One region of the Nitratireductor sp. L15S-10 genome, then DNA from elsewhere that is predicted to be linked to it. Evidence: predicted binding sites of a transcription regulator. Region 1 holds the regulator's gene; the other holds the start of a gene.
What was found. The regulator LexA, encoded in region 1, represses DNA repair genes until DNA is damaged. The targets are predictions, from matches to a motif close to TGTTCNNNNTGTGTTCNG.
Positions count from the first base shown of each region.

Region 2: P2W41_RS13180 (cytoplasmic protein) is a predicted target of LexA. The motif match lies at 5,378-5,395, and genes of this name have one in related genera.

Region 1 is NZ_CP120674.1:2,074,058-2,081,931, forward strand. Features, by position in the region: gene glnA (type I glutamate--ammonia ligase) at 1-1,034, opposite strand, end outside; gene P2W41_RS09945 (P-II family nitrogen regulator) at 1,107-1,445, opposite strand; gene P2W41_RS09950 (NAD(P)H-hydrate dehydratase) at 1,727-3,232, shown strand; gene lexA (transcriptional repressor LexA) at 3,341-4,060, opposite strand; gene P2W41_RS09960 (MarC family protein) at 4,159-4,791, opposite strand; gene gyrA (DNA gyrase subunit A) at 5,023-7,809, shown strand; gene P2W41_RS09970 (hypothetical protein) at 7,856-7,874, opposite strand, start outside.
Region 2 is NZ_CP120674.1:2,740,037-2,747,910, forward strand. Features, by position in the region: gene P2W41_RS13145 (peptidoglycan-binding protein) at 39-980, opposite strand; gene P2W41_RS13150 (ATP-binding protein) at 955-2,652, opposite strand; gene P2W41_RS13155 (hypothetical protein) at 2,876-3,064, opposite strand; gene P2W41_RS13160 (DUF5330 domain-containing protein) at 3,183-3,536, shown strand; gene P2W41_RS13165 (SufE family protein) at 3,608-4,036, shown strand; gene P2W41_RS13170 (DUF6456 domain-containing protein) at 4,067-4,891, opposite strand; gene P2W41_RS13175 (helix-turn-helix domain-containing protein) at 4,893-5,153, opposite strand; gene P2W41_RS13180 (cytoplasmic protein) at 5,529-5,828, shown strand; gene P2W41_RS13185 (MucR family transcriptional regulator) at 5,957-6,376, opposite strand; gene mnhG (monovalent cation/H(+) antiporter subunit G) at 6,813-7,190, opposite strand; gene P2W41_RS13195 (cation:proton antiporter) at 7,190-7,525, opposite strand; gene P2W41_RS13200 (Na+/H+ antiporter subunit E) at 7,522-7,874, opposite strand, start outside.

The DNA of each region.
Region 1 (7,874 bases):
CGGCATGAAGCGGAGCGGTTGCGGGCCGAGTAGGCGAGCAAGACCGGGGCTTCAAAACCCGGAACCAGACGCTTGTAAGAGTTGGTGATCGGGTTGGTGAAAGCGTTGATAGCCTTGGCGTGCTTGATGATGCCGCCGATATAGAACAGGCAGTTTTCCGACAGGCCTGCATATTCGTTGCCAGCGAAGGTCGGCTTGCCTTCCTTCCAGATCGACTGGTGCACATGCATGCCCGAGCCGTTGTCGCCATAGATGGGCTTCGGCATAAAAGTGGCTGTTTTGCCGTAGGCGTTGGCAACCTGATGGACGCCATATTTGAACTTCTGAACGCTGTCCGCGCTCTTCAGCAACGTCTCGAACTTGATGCCCAGCTCATGCTGGGCAGCGCCGACCTCGTGATGATGCTTTTCGACGATCACGCCCATCTCGGAGAGAACCGTCAGCATCTCCGAGCGCATGTCCTGAGCCGAGTCGATTGGAGGAACCGGGAAATAACCACCCTTGACGCGCGGACGATGGCCAAGATTGCCTGTCTCATACTCGGCATCGTCGTTGCTTGGCAGTTCGCTCGAGTCGAGCTTGAAGCCGGTGTTGTACGGATCGGCCTTGTACTTCACATCGTCGAAGATGAAAAACTCCGGCTCCGGGCCGATGTAAACGGTGTCGCCAAGCCCCTCCGACTTCAAGAAGGCCTCTGCCTTCTTCGCCGTTCCGCGTGGGTCGCGGTTGTAGGCCTCACCCGAAATCGGGTCGAGGATGTCGCAGAAGATCGCCATGGTCGACTGGGCGAAGAACGGGTCCATATGGGCCGTATCGGTTTCCGGCATCAATACCATGTCGGACTCATTGATGGCTTTCCAGCCGGCGATGGACGAGCCGTCGAACATAACGCCGTCGGCGAACATGTCCTCATCCACGGCGGAGACATCCATGGTGACGTGCTGCAGCTTGCCTTTGGGATCCGTGAAGCGCAGATCGACAAACTTCACGTCGTTTTCCTTGATCTGCTTCATGATGTCTTGTGCAGTGGTCATATTCGCCTTCCTATTTGCGATGGTCTTGCCTGATGATCCCGGAGGTGTTCCGGGAAAGAGAATGATTGCGGATCAAACGGCGTCGGCACCGGTCTCGCCGGTACGGATGCGGATGACTTCTTCCACGTTGGTCACGAAAATCTTCCCGTCGCCGATGCGACCGGTCTGGGCAGCCTTGCGGATCGCCTCGATTGCCGCATCCACGGTTTCGTCCGCCAGGACGACTTCGATCTTCACCTTCGGGAGAAAGTCGACGACATATTCTGCCCCGCGATAGAGCTCGGTGTGCCCTTTCTGGCGCCCGAACCCCTTCGCTTCGATCACAGTTATGCCCTGAAGACCGATTTCCTGAAGGGCTTCCTTCACTTCGTCGAGCTTGAAGGGTTTGATGATCGCTTCGACCTTTTTCATGCCTCGGTGGCCTCCAAATGAGTTCAGGAACGGTGAGCCCGTGCCCCTTGTTGTTCCGGTTCGAATAAGGCACGAAACATGCCAACTCCGATCAGAGCCTTGCACGATCCGTGCCAATCGCTGCATTGTGCCTCCCGAAAGGCATAATCACACGGGTTTTCGGGCAGCGAAACATCGCGTGCTGTGCCTCTGAAAAACATCAAGGGACACATGCGGTGCGCTGTACAGTTTGGCGGCTGCTTAAAAAATATGCAATGCGCTGAAGAAAGCGGCAATATGTGATGCAATTAGAGATTTTAACGCCTGAAGAGATGCGCAGGGTGGATCGCGCTGCGATCGCTGCGGGGGCGCTTGACGGATATGGCCTCATGAAGAATGCGGGGGCGGCGGTGGTGGATGAAATCCTTGCTCGTCATGCTGATGCGGAGGGCTTTCTCGTCCTGTGCGGCCCGGGTAACAATGGGGGTGACGGCTATGTCGTTGCGCGCCTCCTGACAGAACGAGGCCTGAGCGTTCGCGTTTTTGCCAACGCCGAACCGGCCTCGGGCAGCGATGCCGCGATCGCACTTATGGATTGTCCGGTTAAACCGGAGCCATTGGCGGCTTTCGAAGCCAGTCGAGGGTGGCTTGTGGTGGATGCGTTGTTCGGCGCAGGTCTGACGCGTCCCCTGGAAGAAATGGAGGCCGGGATCATCGGAAAGGTAAGCAGCAGCGGGCTTGCTGTGGTCGCCATCGATCTGCCCTCAGGTGTTTGCGGATTGACAGGAAAGCCACTTGGCGCGGCCTTGTCGGCGGATCTGACCGTCACCTTCTTTCGCAAAAAGCCCGGACATCTGCTCGTGCCGGGGCGGCAAATGTGCGGTGATCTCGTTGTTGCGGATATAGGCATTGCAGACAGCGCGCTTGATACTGTTGGTCAGGCACTTTGGGAAAACCAGCCTGCTTTGTGGCGGGAAGCCTTGCCGAAACTTCGCGTCAGCGCTCACAAATATTCGCGCGGTCATGTGGCCGTGATTTCTGGCGGGGCCACCTCGACAGGGGCGGCGCGACTTGCTGCGCGGGCAGCGGCGCGCACAGGGGCAGGGGCCGTAACGGTTCTTTCGCCCGCCAACGCGCTTTCGGTTCATGCGATGCATTTGACGTCGATCATGCTGCGCAAAGCCGACACCGTAAGCGAGTTGCGGGCCTTTTTTGTCGACCGGGGACCCACCGGGACCGTTCTCGGGCCAGGCGCCGGCACAGGGGGACGAACGCGCAGTTTCGCACGCGCTCTTCTCGACAAGGCGAATGACGCAAGCGGACTGGTCTTCGATGCCGACGCACTCACGGCCTTTGGCGGCATGCAGGATGTGTTTTTTGGCATGATCAGGGCTTCCGCCGGCAAGGTTGTTCTCACCCCGCATGAGGGAGAATTCGTCCGGCTTTTTCCCGATCTTCACGACGGAACAGAAACTTCGAAACTGCAGCGAACACGGGAGGCGGCCGTGCGATCCGGGGCGACCCTTGTGCTCAAGGGACCTGATACGATTGTGGCGGCACCCGACGGGCGAGCGGCGATCAATGTCAACGCCACGCCACACTTGGCAACGGCCGGATCGGGCGATGTACTGTCGGGAATAATCGCAAGCCTTATGGCTCAAGCGATGCCGGCTTTTGAAGCGGCATGCGCGGGCGTCTGGATTCACGCAGAATGCGGTCGGTCATTCGGGCGCGGTCTGATCGCCGAAGACCTGCCTGAAACGCTGCCGAATGTGTTGCAGGAACTGTTTCGAGAAAACCCGTCCTGACCTGCAGGCATCGGCAACACCCCGGGCTTCCTTCCACATTCAAGTTTCAGGCCACACTCACGTTTCAGGAAGCCATGTGCGAGAGGAAAAATGCCTCTCCGCCGCAGGTCAATAACGGCGCATCAAGCCAACCAGACGCCCTTGAACCTTCACCCGGTCAGGACCGAATATCCGTGTTTCATATGCCGGATTGGCAGCCTCAAGGGCGATCGACGCTCCCTTGCGCCGAAAGCGCTTCAGGGTTGCTTCTTCCTGATCCACAAGGGCAACCACGATCTCGCCGGGGTTGGCAGTCTGGGTTTCGCGGATGATGACGGTGTCGCCGTCGAAGATGCCTGCCTCGATCATCGAATCGCCCTTGACCTCCAGCGCATAGTGGTCGCCACCGCTCAGCATGTCCGGAGGGACGGCGATGGAATGGGTCTGGTGCTGGATGGCATCGATCGGAACACCCGCAGCGATGCGCCCCATGACCGGCACCGAAACGACACCGGCAAGCGAGTCGTCATTGCTGGCTGCCGGCTTGGGCTGGGATGGTGGCGCTTTGCCGAGGCTGCCTTCAATGACGCTCGGCGAAAACCTGCGTGCGCCGGCATTCAGGCCCGGCGCAATCGAATCGGGCAGGCGCAACACCTCGAGCGCACGGGCCCGATTGGGAAGCCGGCGGATAAAGCCGCGTTCCTCCAGGGCGGTGATCAACCGGTGGATGCCCGACTTGGACGCAAGGTCCAGCGCCTCCTTCATTTCGTCGAAGGATGGTGGAATTCCGGTCTCCTTCAAGCGCTCATGAATGAACAGGAGAAGTTCGTGCTGCTTGCGGGTCAGCATGGTAGCCACCGAGAATCAGTTAAAAACAAAACCAGAACATACTCTATATGTTCCAGTTGTGTTCCGCAACTCCCGGCATTTTCTTTCGATTTCTTGCGTTATGGCGCATGGAACAGGGCCTTTGCGCCGTCCGCGACGAACTGCACGGCCAGAGCTGCAAGTATCACGCCCAGAAGTCTTGTCAGGATCGATCGTCCTGTCTCGCCGAGGAAGCGGTCCACGCGCTCTGCAAGTGTGAACACAGCGTAGGTAATGGCGATCGTAGTGAGAAGAATTGCCAGCAATGTAGCGGTTCCGGTGAGGCCGCTGAAGGATCCGGAGAGAAGCACGGTGGCAGAAATCGCTCCGGGGCCGGCGATCAGGGGGATTGCCAGCGGAAATGCCGCAATATTTCGGATCATGTCCCGGGTGATGGCGCGTTCGGCGCTTTTTTCGTGGCGCTCCTGGCGGCGTTCAAAAATCATCTCGAACGCTATGAAGAAGAGAAGCAGACCGCCGGCCACGCGGAACGCCGGAAGTGTGATGCCGAAAACGGAAAGTATGGCGCTGCCAGCCACGCCGAAGAGCGCAAGAACGGCGAAGCCGATGATTGCGGCGCGGACGGCGACCTGATTGCGCTCTGAACGGTTCATGCCGACCGTCAGCGCAAGAAAGAGTGGCGCAAGACCTGGTGGGTCCACGGTCACGAGCAATGTGACGAACGCGTTGAACAGGGTCTCGTAACCTGACATGGGGTCCTCCCTTGTGACTGTCTAGCCCAGCCAGGAGGGTTCGGAAAAGCCCTGATTGCCACCTCCAGGCGCCTGACTGCGGCGATTTGTCGGTGCCTCCATTCACAGACCTGCCATATGCATCTGAAATTGCGTTGGATTTCCTTTGCGCCAATCTCTGCTCCGATTGGAGAATCAATGGCGTTTCATATATAAGAAGTCAGTGATTCCTTATTTTGTGTGTGATCCGATTTGACTGACCAGACAACGCCGACCGGACCGGGCGAGCCCGACGATATCGAGCCGATTTCCATCATCGAGGAGATGCAGCGCTCCTATCTCGATTACGCGATGAGCGTCATCGTGAGCCGCGCACTCCCGGATGTGCGCGACGGTTTGAAACCGGTGCACCGGCGCATTCTCTACGCCTCGCACGAAAGCGGCTATCACTGGAACCGCAAATATGTGAAGTCGGCACGTCCTGTCGCCGATGTGATGGGTAAATACCATCCTCACGGAGATGCGGCGATCTACGATGCGCTTGTGCGCATGGCGCAGCATTGGTCCATGCGCCTGCCACTGATCGACGGTCAGGGCAATTTCGGTTCCATCGATGGCGATCCGCCGGCGGCGATGCGCTATACCGAGTCCCGGTTGACAAAGGGCGCCCACGAGCTTCTCGAGGATATCGACAAGGAGACGGTCGACTTCCAGGACACCTATGACGGGTCCGGCAGTGAACCCAAAGTGCTTCCGGCCCGTTATCCGAACCTTCTGGTCAATGGTTCCGGTGGCATCGCGGTTGGCATGGCGACCAACATTCCGCCGCACAATCTGTCGGAAGTCATCAATGGCTGCGTGGCCATGATCGACAATCCGGCGATCAGTCTGCCTGAACTGCAGGAGCTGATTCCGGGGCCGGATTTCCCCACCGGGGGCCTTATCCTCGGACGGTCCGGAATCCGCAGTGCCTATGAAACCGGCCGCGGCTCCATCATGATGCGCGGCAAGGTGGCCATCGAGCCGGCGCGCAACGATCGTGAAGCCATCGTGATCTCGGAAATACCCTATCAGGTCAACAAGGCCTCGATGATCGAGAAGATGGCTGAACTGGTGCGCGACAAGCGCATCGAGGGTATCTCCGATATCCGTGACGAGAGCGACCGCCAGGGCTATCGGGTCGTGGTCGAGTTGAAGCGCGATGCAGTTGCCGATGTCGTGCTGAACCAGCTTTATCGGTTCACGCCGCTGCAAACTTCATTCGGTGCGAACATGGTTGCGCTGAATGGCGGTAAGCCTGAGCAGATGAACCTGCTCGATCTCTTGAAGGCCTTTGTCCATTTCCGTGAAGACGTCGTCAGCCGCCGCACCAAATACCTGCTGCGCAAGGCGCGCGACCGCGCGCATGTGCTGGTCGGTCTTGCCATCGCTGTCGCCAATATCGACGAGGTGATCAAGCTTATCCGCCATGCGCCGGATCCGCAGACGGCGCGCGAGCAATTGATGGAGCGTCGTTGGCCCGCGGCTGACGTGGAAGCCCTGATCCTTCTGATCGACGATCCGCGGCATCGGATCAACGAGGATGGCACCTACAATCTTTCCGAGGAGCAGGCCCGCGCGATCCTCGAACTGCGTCTGCAGCGGTTGACAGCACTCGGTCGCGATGAAATCGCCGACGAGTTGAACCAGATCGGTGCAGAAATCAGCGATTACCTGGAAATTCTGGCATCGCGCGCCCGTATTCAGCAGATCGTCAAAGACGAACTCATTGCCGTACGGGACGAATTCGGCACACCTCGCCGGACCGAAATCACCGAAGGTGGAGCAGACCTCGACGATGAGGACCTGATCCAGCGCGAGGACATGGTGGTCACCGTCACCCGCAAAGGTTATATCAAGCGCGTGCCTCTATCGATCTACCGGGCGCAGGCGCGGGGCGGCAAGGGCCGTTCGGGCATGTCGACCAAGGACGAGGATTTCGTCACGCGGCTGTTTGTCGCCAACACGCACACACCCATTCTGTTCTTCTCCTCGCGCGGTATCGTCTATAAGGAAAAGGTCTGGCGCCTCCCGGTCGGAACGCCGCAATCCGTCGGCAAGTTTCTGCGCAACATGCTGCCGCTGGAGGAGGGCGAAAGCATCACGACGATCATGCCGCTGCCTGAAGACGAGGAAAGCTGGGGCGCGCTTGACGTCATGTTCGCCACCACCCGGGGAACGGTGCGCCGCAACAAGCTTTCAGATTTCGTACAGGTCAATCGCAACGGCAAGATTGCGATGAAGCTGGACGATCCAAATGACGAGATCCTCGGTGTCTACACCTGTACAGAGGATGATGACGTGTTGCTGACCGCAGCTTCGGGCCAGTGCATCCGCTTCTGTGTCTCGGATGTGCGCGTCTTTGCAGGCCGCAATTCGATCGGCGTGCGCGGCATCAATCTGGCAGAGGGCGACCGCGTAATCTCCATGGCGATACTTTCCCACGTCGAAGCAAGCCCTGCCGCACGTGCCGCCTATCTGAAGCAGGCAGCGGCAGAACGCAGGCAGGCGAACGGGGATGAGGAAGAAGTTGCTCTCACCAATGAGGAACTGGGAGAGGAAGAGAGCCTTTCGCCCGAACGCTATGAGGAACTGAAAGCTCGCGAACAGATGGTTTTGACCGTCAGCGAATTCGGTTACGGAAAACGTTCTTCAAGTTATGATTTCAGGGTGACCGGTCGAGGCGGCAAGGGCATTCGAGCCACGGATGTCAGCAAAACCGATGAAATCGGCCCCTTGGTTGCCGCATTCCCGGTGGAGGAGGACGATCAGATCATGCTGGTTTCCAATGCCGGGCAGGTTATCCGGGTTCCGGTGAACGGAATACGTATTGCCAGCCGAGCCACAAAGGGTGTTACCATCTTCAATACCGCAAAGGACGAGAAGGTGGTTTCGGTAGAGCGCATTTCGGACACGCAGACCGAAGATGAAATTTCAACAGGCGATGAAGCCGTAGAGAGCGAAGTGGTTACGGAACAGGGAGATGGTGCTGCAGAGTGATCGGCTGCGGTACCAACTCAGACTTTTTCACCGCCTCGCTCCGGGTTTAATGAAAGCGACGGTTG
Region 2 (7,874 bases), 670 kb from region 1:
GGCGGAAGATCAACCTGCCGGGAGGGCCCCAGCCCACGTCAGTTGGTCAGACCAACCTCACGCATTTTTGCAAGAAGCGCCTGGTCCGGCTGCCCGGTGACGGGGAGCCCGAAAAGGCTCTGAAACTCGCGAATGGCAGCCTGGGTATTTTGGCCTAGAAGGCCGTCAACCTCGATCCCGTCATTGCCAAAGGCCTTCAGACCGGCCTGCACGCGCATGATTGTGGGGTCCGCCTCGCTGGTTTCAAGGGCCGCCGTGTGAACACGCGCCTGCGACACGTTCGCCGTCGGTACGGGAACCCGTGCTTCCGCCGGCTCCGCGTTCGCGGAAGCTGAAGCCGAACGCTGATAGGCCGGGCGTGGTGTCGGCGTCGGTGCGACAGGGGGTATTATTGCCGGCGCTGCCGACAGATCTGGCGCGTTTCCCGCCGCCTGCGGCGCTGCCGAGAGCCCAAGCTGACGCAGCAGCGCTTCATCGACGGTCGGTGTTGGATCCAGATCCACGATACGGCGGTAGTTTTCGATTGCCGTGCGGGTCTCAGGGCCCTCAAGACCGTCAATCGTACCGCGGTACAGCCCCAGTTCCTGAAGCACCGACTGCACCTGGCGTATGGTCGAATCCCCACCGGCCACCTCTTCCGGGCGCTCGACCGGGATCGCCCCGGTCGTGTCCTGATCGGGGACCACCTGACGCGGAGCCTGACGTGGTGTCTCCTCAGAAATGACAGGCCGCTCGGGATCGGGCACATTCCGTGGTTCGGTGAACACCGGTGTACGGGTCGATATCAAAGCCCCGGAATGGAAATGCGGCTGATACCAGAGCGCGTTGGCCGAAACGAAGGAGAATGCGACAGCAAAGGCCGTTGCACCACCGACTGCCACCGGGTTGCGAACGATCGCCATCCCCGCCCCGGCTGCTCCGGCGCGTAGCAGAGTTCCAAACGTGACCTCCGGTTCAGGCCGTCTTGCGGTATTCTTCATTACCCCACTCATTATCAATTCCCGGTTTGCCACCCCGGCCCGTCTTGTCCTTTTCCGCCCCTACACCCACCGGCAGCGAAATGCTCACACGTGTGCCCTCACCCGGTGCGCTGTCGATGGTCATGCCACCACCCTGAAGACTTACAAGCCCTTTTACCAGCGCCAGACCGAGACCGGTTCCCTCAACATGCCTCGTCGCTTCGCTTCGGACCTGAGCAAAAGGCTCGCCGATTCGCTCGAGGTCATCGGCGGAAATCCCGATACCATTATCGGCAACGCTGAAGTCAAGGCGATTGCCGGTCCGCTCCGCCGTCACCCTCACACGGCCGTTGGCGTGCGAGAACTTAACCGCATTCGAGAGAAGGTTTATCAACACCTGCTGCACCGCACGTCGGTCGCAATAGACGACGCCGACGTTGTCCGCGATCGCCACATCCACATCCACCGCACGCGCCGTCGCATCCGCCCGGGCGAACGCCACGCTGGTGTCCACGGCATCCGAGAAACTGAACGCCTCCGGGTGAAGCGTGTAGGTGCCTGCCTCCAGCTTGGAGATTTCCAGCGTGGAGTTCACCACCGAGAGCAGATGTTCGCCAGCCTCGTGAATGAGCCGCACATATTCGCGCTGCCGATCATTGGAGAAGCGTCCGAAAATCTCCGTCTGAAGCGTGTCGGAAAAGCCGAGAATTGCATTCAGCGGCGTGCGAAGCTCATGGCTGACAGCTGCCAGCATTCGTTTGCTCTCGACCTTTGCGACACGTGCCTCTTCCCGTGCGCGCGCCAGGTCGTGCTCCAGTGCGGCCCGCTCGCTTTCGTCGCGCACGATCGCCACGACCTGCGCAGCATCTTCCAGTTTCAGAAGCTCTACGCCGAACTGACGATAACCGGATGCGCGAACCCCATCTTCTTCCGCAGGCATGCGCAGTCGGATACTGATCGTTCGCCGGTCGGCACCACCACTCACTTCAGAGACCGCGCACAGATAAGCCACGCGGTCACCCACATGAATACGCTCGAAAAACCCTGTCCCCAGAAGGATGTCGGACCGGACATTCAAGACCCCCTCGGCCTGATGGGACGCATCCACCACATCACCGGTGCCCTCAAGGCGCAGCACCAGCGCGCTCATCATCGTTTCTATGCCCACGCTTTTCGAGGATGCGGAATTGCTCATTTGCTCCGCCTGCGACGTCCCGAAGCGCAGGGCGAGCGTGGCCACATAAGCCAGCGGGATCAGCCAGAGCACGGCGAGCGGCAGCGATGCAGAAAAATGAATACCCAAAACCCCGCCAAGAGCGGCCAGTCCGAGAGAAACCACACCGGCGAGACCACCCGCCAAAAGAGCGCGACGCGTCCGTGCAATCCAGAAACTTTCTGCTGCAAGCCCCGCTATCAGGGCTGTCATCGGAGACGCAAAACCACCGGAAAGAACAATCACCGCGCTGATGGCGGTAATTCCAAGAACAAGCGCGAGCGCTTCGATCATTTCACGGCGCCCGCTTGCAAACAGGCCGGCTGCGGCCAGCCAGCTCACCGCAAAGCCGGCGCTGGCGAGCGCCAGCGTCGGAGCGAAACCCAGAGTGCCGGCGAGAAGCAGCGCGGCCGCGCCCGCAAACAGGAAGGGGGCCGTCAGAAGCACGACGGCAAGCCGCAATTGGCGCGAACGCTCCACCCCGTCTTCAACACTGGGGTGGATCAGCCTTTCGCAAGCGGCTGAAAGGGCTGCCAGCCATTCTTGATATGATGCTACTCGTGAACTCAACTCGACGCGCTCTTGCTTTGTCCGTTCGGCGGGTTCTTGTTCCTGACGAAACTCGCATCGAGCGTTTAAGGAAAGGATAAACGCAGGCGTCAAAGGGCCGGCGGCAAGCGCAAAAATGAGAGAAATCGACCCATCAAAGCGTGGTGAATGCCGTCATGGTTAACGCGCGCTGAACAAAATAGCCGCCAAAACAGCAAGCCCGAAAATCCTTTAAACAGGCCGTGCCCCGGAAAAAAGACAATTGCCTCAGATCATTAGATGCCAAACAAAGCGTAACGATGTTTCCGCGGGTTTGAAACGGCTTTGCTTCAAAGGCGGACATTTCCGAACTTTTAAAAAGTTTGCTTTCAATTTTAGGAGAATTCTCAAGAGCTTCTTGGCGGAGGCATGACATTGTGCCCGCCAGGGACATCCTTCGGGGCAAAACGGGACTGGACGTCATGGGCTTTATAATCCGCTCGATCTTCTGGCTTTCGCTGGTGCTGCTACTGTTGCCTATTGGGGGAACAGGCAGCCAGGACAGCGCGGAGACGCCACAGGTCGGCGCCCTGCAGGCACTGGGCGCGGCCCGCGAAGCCATTACAGACATGGTTGGCATCTGCGAGCGAAAGCCCGAAGTCTGTGCAACCGGGCGCGCCGCACTTCAGACGATCGGGGCCCGGGCCCGTGAAAGTGCCCGTTTTGCATATGAAATGCTCGAAGAGCCGACGGACACTCCGCCCGAGGCCGCCGCCAGCGCTGCATCGGCACCTTTAACAACCGGAAGTGTTCCAGAGCGCCCTGCCGATCAATAGATCCCTCGACATTTTGGGGCAATCAAAGGTTTTCCGTGACGAATGGCCGGCCAATCACTATATCCGGCCCAATGAGCACTACGATTGACACCCTTTATGACGATTTCGCCTTCCTCGACGATTGGGAAGAACGCTACCGATATATCATCGACCTTGGCAACAATCTGCCTTCCTATCCGGAAGCCGCGCGCGACGAGGCACACCGGGTGCGTGGCTGTGTCAGCCAGGTGTGGCTATATACGGAACGTGGAGAAGGCAACGACCCCGTCCTCACCTTCAAAGGCGATTCGGACGCCCATATCGTGCGGGGTCTCGTCGCCATCATGCTCCTTTTGTTTTCAGGCAGGCGCGCCAGCGAGATCCTGAAAATTGATGCCGAAGACGTGATGGCCAAACTCGGCCTTGACGAACATCTCACACCGCAACGCGCCAATGGATTGCGTTCGATGGTTCAGCGCATAAAAAAAGAAGCCACAGAGGTGGCACCCGCAGCAGGCTGATTGCCCGTTTTCAGGCAATCAGCAAATTGTTCAGGCGAGCTTCGGCCGAAAATTCTGCGCGCCCCAGTGCAGAATCGGCCTGTGCGTTTCGCGCTTCTTGCGAGCAGGGGGCTCATAATGGCGGGCCAGCGCGCCCAGTGCGGTCTTGAGCACCACCTTGGCCGAGCGCACGGGCCAGCCCCGCTCGATTTCCACCTGCTCGAATCCCTTCAGGAAACAACATATATCCACCAGCACACCCGCCAGCTCCGGTCCGACGGCCTCAAGCGCCCGGTCGACACGCTGACGCGCGCCCACTGCGGCCTCCGTAAGCTCAACGCCACCTCCGGCCCCGTTGCCGCGTTTCCTTCCCGTTACTGACGCCATCCAGTTGGCACTCAGGCGTGGCATGATCTGTGCGCGTGTGTAATCGGCACGCAGTTTCTCACCGGCGTCGAACTCCGCGATCGTCAGGAACGGTTCACCATTACGGGTGCGCCGGTTCGCAAGCTGCGCCAGAGGAGATTCGCTCAGCGTCGCGGCAATGATCGTCTTCTCGGCGCCCTGCTTTATGACCCTGCGCTCTATCTCCCGATGCTGGCTTGCAAAAGGTTCCCGCTTCGCAGCCAATCGACGCGCACTGGCGATGCCAGCAGCCGTCACGGCAGCCTTGTCTTCGCGCAGGCACACGAGATCGTCTTTCTCCAGCGCCTTCAAAACGCCAAGCGATATGGAGACCGTTCCCCGCTCCCCTCCGTCGAGAAGCATGCTCCCCTCCTTTGCGCCGGGTTGCAACCACGCCTCTCCCTTCTGCAGAAATCGCAGACAGCGGCTACGCTCGCGCGCATGGCGCAACTCTTCTTTGTAAACAGCCATGTCAGCGCAGCTCCGTGTTGCGGAACGCAGCCGCAGTGATGCGCTCCGTCATCAAAACGATCCGGTCAAACTCCTCGTCGTCACGCATGTCCTCAATAATATGACACGCATACTGGACGGTGGTTCTGTCACGACCGAACCCGCGTCCGACTTCACTCATGTTGAGCCCGAGAACCACATGTGCGGCATACATTCCGATCTGGCGCACCCGCGTTACGCTTGTCGATGAACGGCGCGTTTCGCGCAGTTCGCGCCCGCTCACATTGAACAGTGCGCCAACAATGTCGAGAACACATTCACAAACGTCCCCGACGCGCTCCTCGGGAATCGGACTGAGACGGCGGTGCAGCGTTACCGGTGATTGATCTTCAGGCGTTTTAACTCGCCCGTCTTCTTGTTCCGTCGATTTGGCAGCGTTTGAAAGCACAGACTTTATCCCTTCACAGGAAAGAGGAATAAATTCTTATACCTCACACACGCATATGCGGGAACAAATTACGAACAGATAAAAGCCAGAAACTCCTTAAACTACTGAAATTATTATTAAAACAAAATTCCGCACGAATTTCCCCTGTTGGTTTATCCCCGCTCCCACTGCGCGCTTCATAGTTATCGCTCACGACATGAAGGGTTGAGCATGACTACGGTAAAGATGGAGAGCATCGCCTTCCTCCAGGCCAAGCGGAAACGGTATGAAGACGCGCGGCAGACGGCCGCACTTTTCCTAGTCGGTGGGCTGGATCTTGAGGAGGCGCAAAACAGCTCCGGCCCCGAGCGCGACAACGTGCTTCGTCGCCTGAAACGGTTGATCGAGAGAGAGCGCCTGAAAGGGGTCCGTAACCATTGGAGCTACGACCTCAATCGCCACATAGCCCTGAGCCAGGCATTCAAGCGATTGACTGCGACAACGCGGTCCGGCCCCTCCTTTCGTCCATGAATGGGCACCATCACGCGGAGCCTCTGACCTGCTCCCCTGAGACGATCGCCGAACGCACAAAAAAAGCGGCGCCGGAAGCGCCGCCTGAACACGGAAACATCGCGCTGGCGCCTGGCGCCAGCCAAATGCTACTTTTCCTTGCGCTTGCGTCCTAAACCCATTTGCTTGGCCAGTTTCGAACGCGCCACGGCATAGCTCGGAGCCACCATCGGGTAATTGGCGTCAAGCCCCCACTTTTCCCGATACTGTTCAGGCGTCATGCCGTAATGCGTCATCAGGTGACGCTTCAGCGATTTGAACTTCTTTCCGTCCTCGAGACAGATGATATAGTCTTCGTGTACAGAGCGCTTCGGATTCACGGCCGGTTTCTGCTTTTCAGCAGGCGGTGTTTCTGGAGTGCCACATACACGGCCGAGCGCTGCATGAACGTCTGAAATCAAGTTGGAAAGTTCCGATGCAGGAACAGGATTGTTGCTGACATAAGCAGCAACAACGTCTGCGGTCAGTTCAATAAGAGTATCGTCGTTTTTTACAGAATCTTCGTTCATTTCGTTACCTTGCCCCAACGTCTATTCAAATCCACAACCTCATGCCGCCAGTGATGAGGTGTCTATAGGAATCCCTATTCTACAGGCATTTTTTTGCCGATTCCCGAGAAGGCAGCAATCATATCGTTTTTTTCGTTCGACCGGTCAACTCACAATTTCAAATTAATACTACCAGATACCTGCGGCTGATTGTTTATCACATCTCAAAAAATCGTATTTCATTCCAAAAATCAGATCAGCTTAAAATTAATCTCGGTACTCAACTAAGCCGACCTTAGCGTTTTTAACGCGCCCGGCTCTATCGTTCAAAAAAGAACGAATGCGTATGCGCCGCCGTCAATGCAGCCACGACAAGGAATTGTCTGTGGTGCGACAGATTGGCAGGGAATACACGAAGCAGCGCGAGGAATATGAAGTATAGAAGAAAATAGTCTATCTAATCTTCTTTATTACTTTTTCCGCCGATAACGTCTGGGGCCACACGCTCGGGAGACGCCATATCGTCATGCACCGAACGCCCCCAGAGCCTGTAGCCTGCGGCATAGGCCGCCTTCGCCAGAAGGTGGGCGGAAATCGGCGCCGTCAGGAGAAAGAACACCACCGCCGCCAATGCCCGGGTGACGATCGCCTGATCCTGCGCAAATATTGCCAGCGCGACAAGCATAAGCCCCGATCCGAGCGTCCCGGCCTTCGAGGCGGCATGCATGCGCGTATAGAGGTCAGGGAGCCTCAGAATGCCGATCGCAGCGATCAGGGTGAAAGCTGCACCGATGATGACAAGAAGGCCTGTGAGTATGTTGAACACGTCGTCCATCACTGCTCCTTGTCGCCGTAGATGCCGAGCGTGTCGCGCTTCACGAACTCCTGTTCATAACGTCGACTGAGAACGAAGCGGGCAAAAGCAACTGTCGCCAGAAAGCCGACAAGGCCGAGGGCGATGGCGATGTCGAGATAAAGCGTGAAGCCCGTGCGAATGCCAATGACCGCAATGAAGCCGATTGCAATGGTTACCAGCATATCAAGGGCGAGAACCCGGTCGGGCAGGCTCGGCCCCACAAGGACGCGTATGACAGTCAGCAGGAAAGACAGGCTCAACAGCGCGAGCGCTATGAACTCGGCAAAAACGAGAAATTCTTCGCTGGCGCTCATCGAAACGCCTCCATGATCTTGCGTTCGAAGCCTTCGGCAATGTCGCGGCGCAGTTGTTCCGGATCCGAGCAATCGATCGCATGAACGTAAAGAAAGCGGCGATCTTCCGAAACGTCGACGGACAGGGTCCCCGGCGTCAGCGTGATCAGATTTGCCAAAAGCGTGATCTCGAAGTCCCGATCCACCTTGAGAGGATACGCGAAAATGCCGGGCCGAAGGTTCATCCTCGGCGACAAAACAAGAAGCGCAACCCGCCAGGCAGAAAGTACCAGTTCGTAGAGAAACAGCAGGGCAAGTGATATGACCCGCATACTGCGGGCGAAATATCCCAGAGATCCGACCTGTTCCC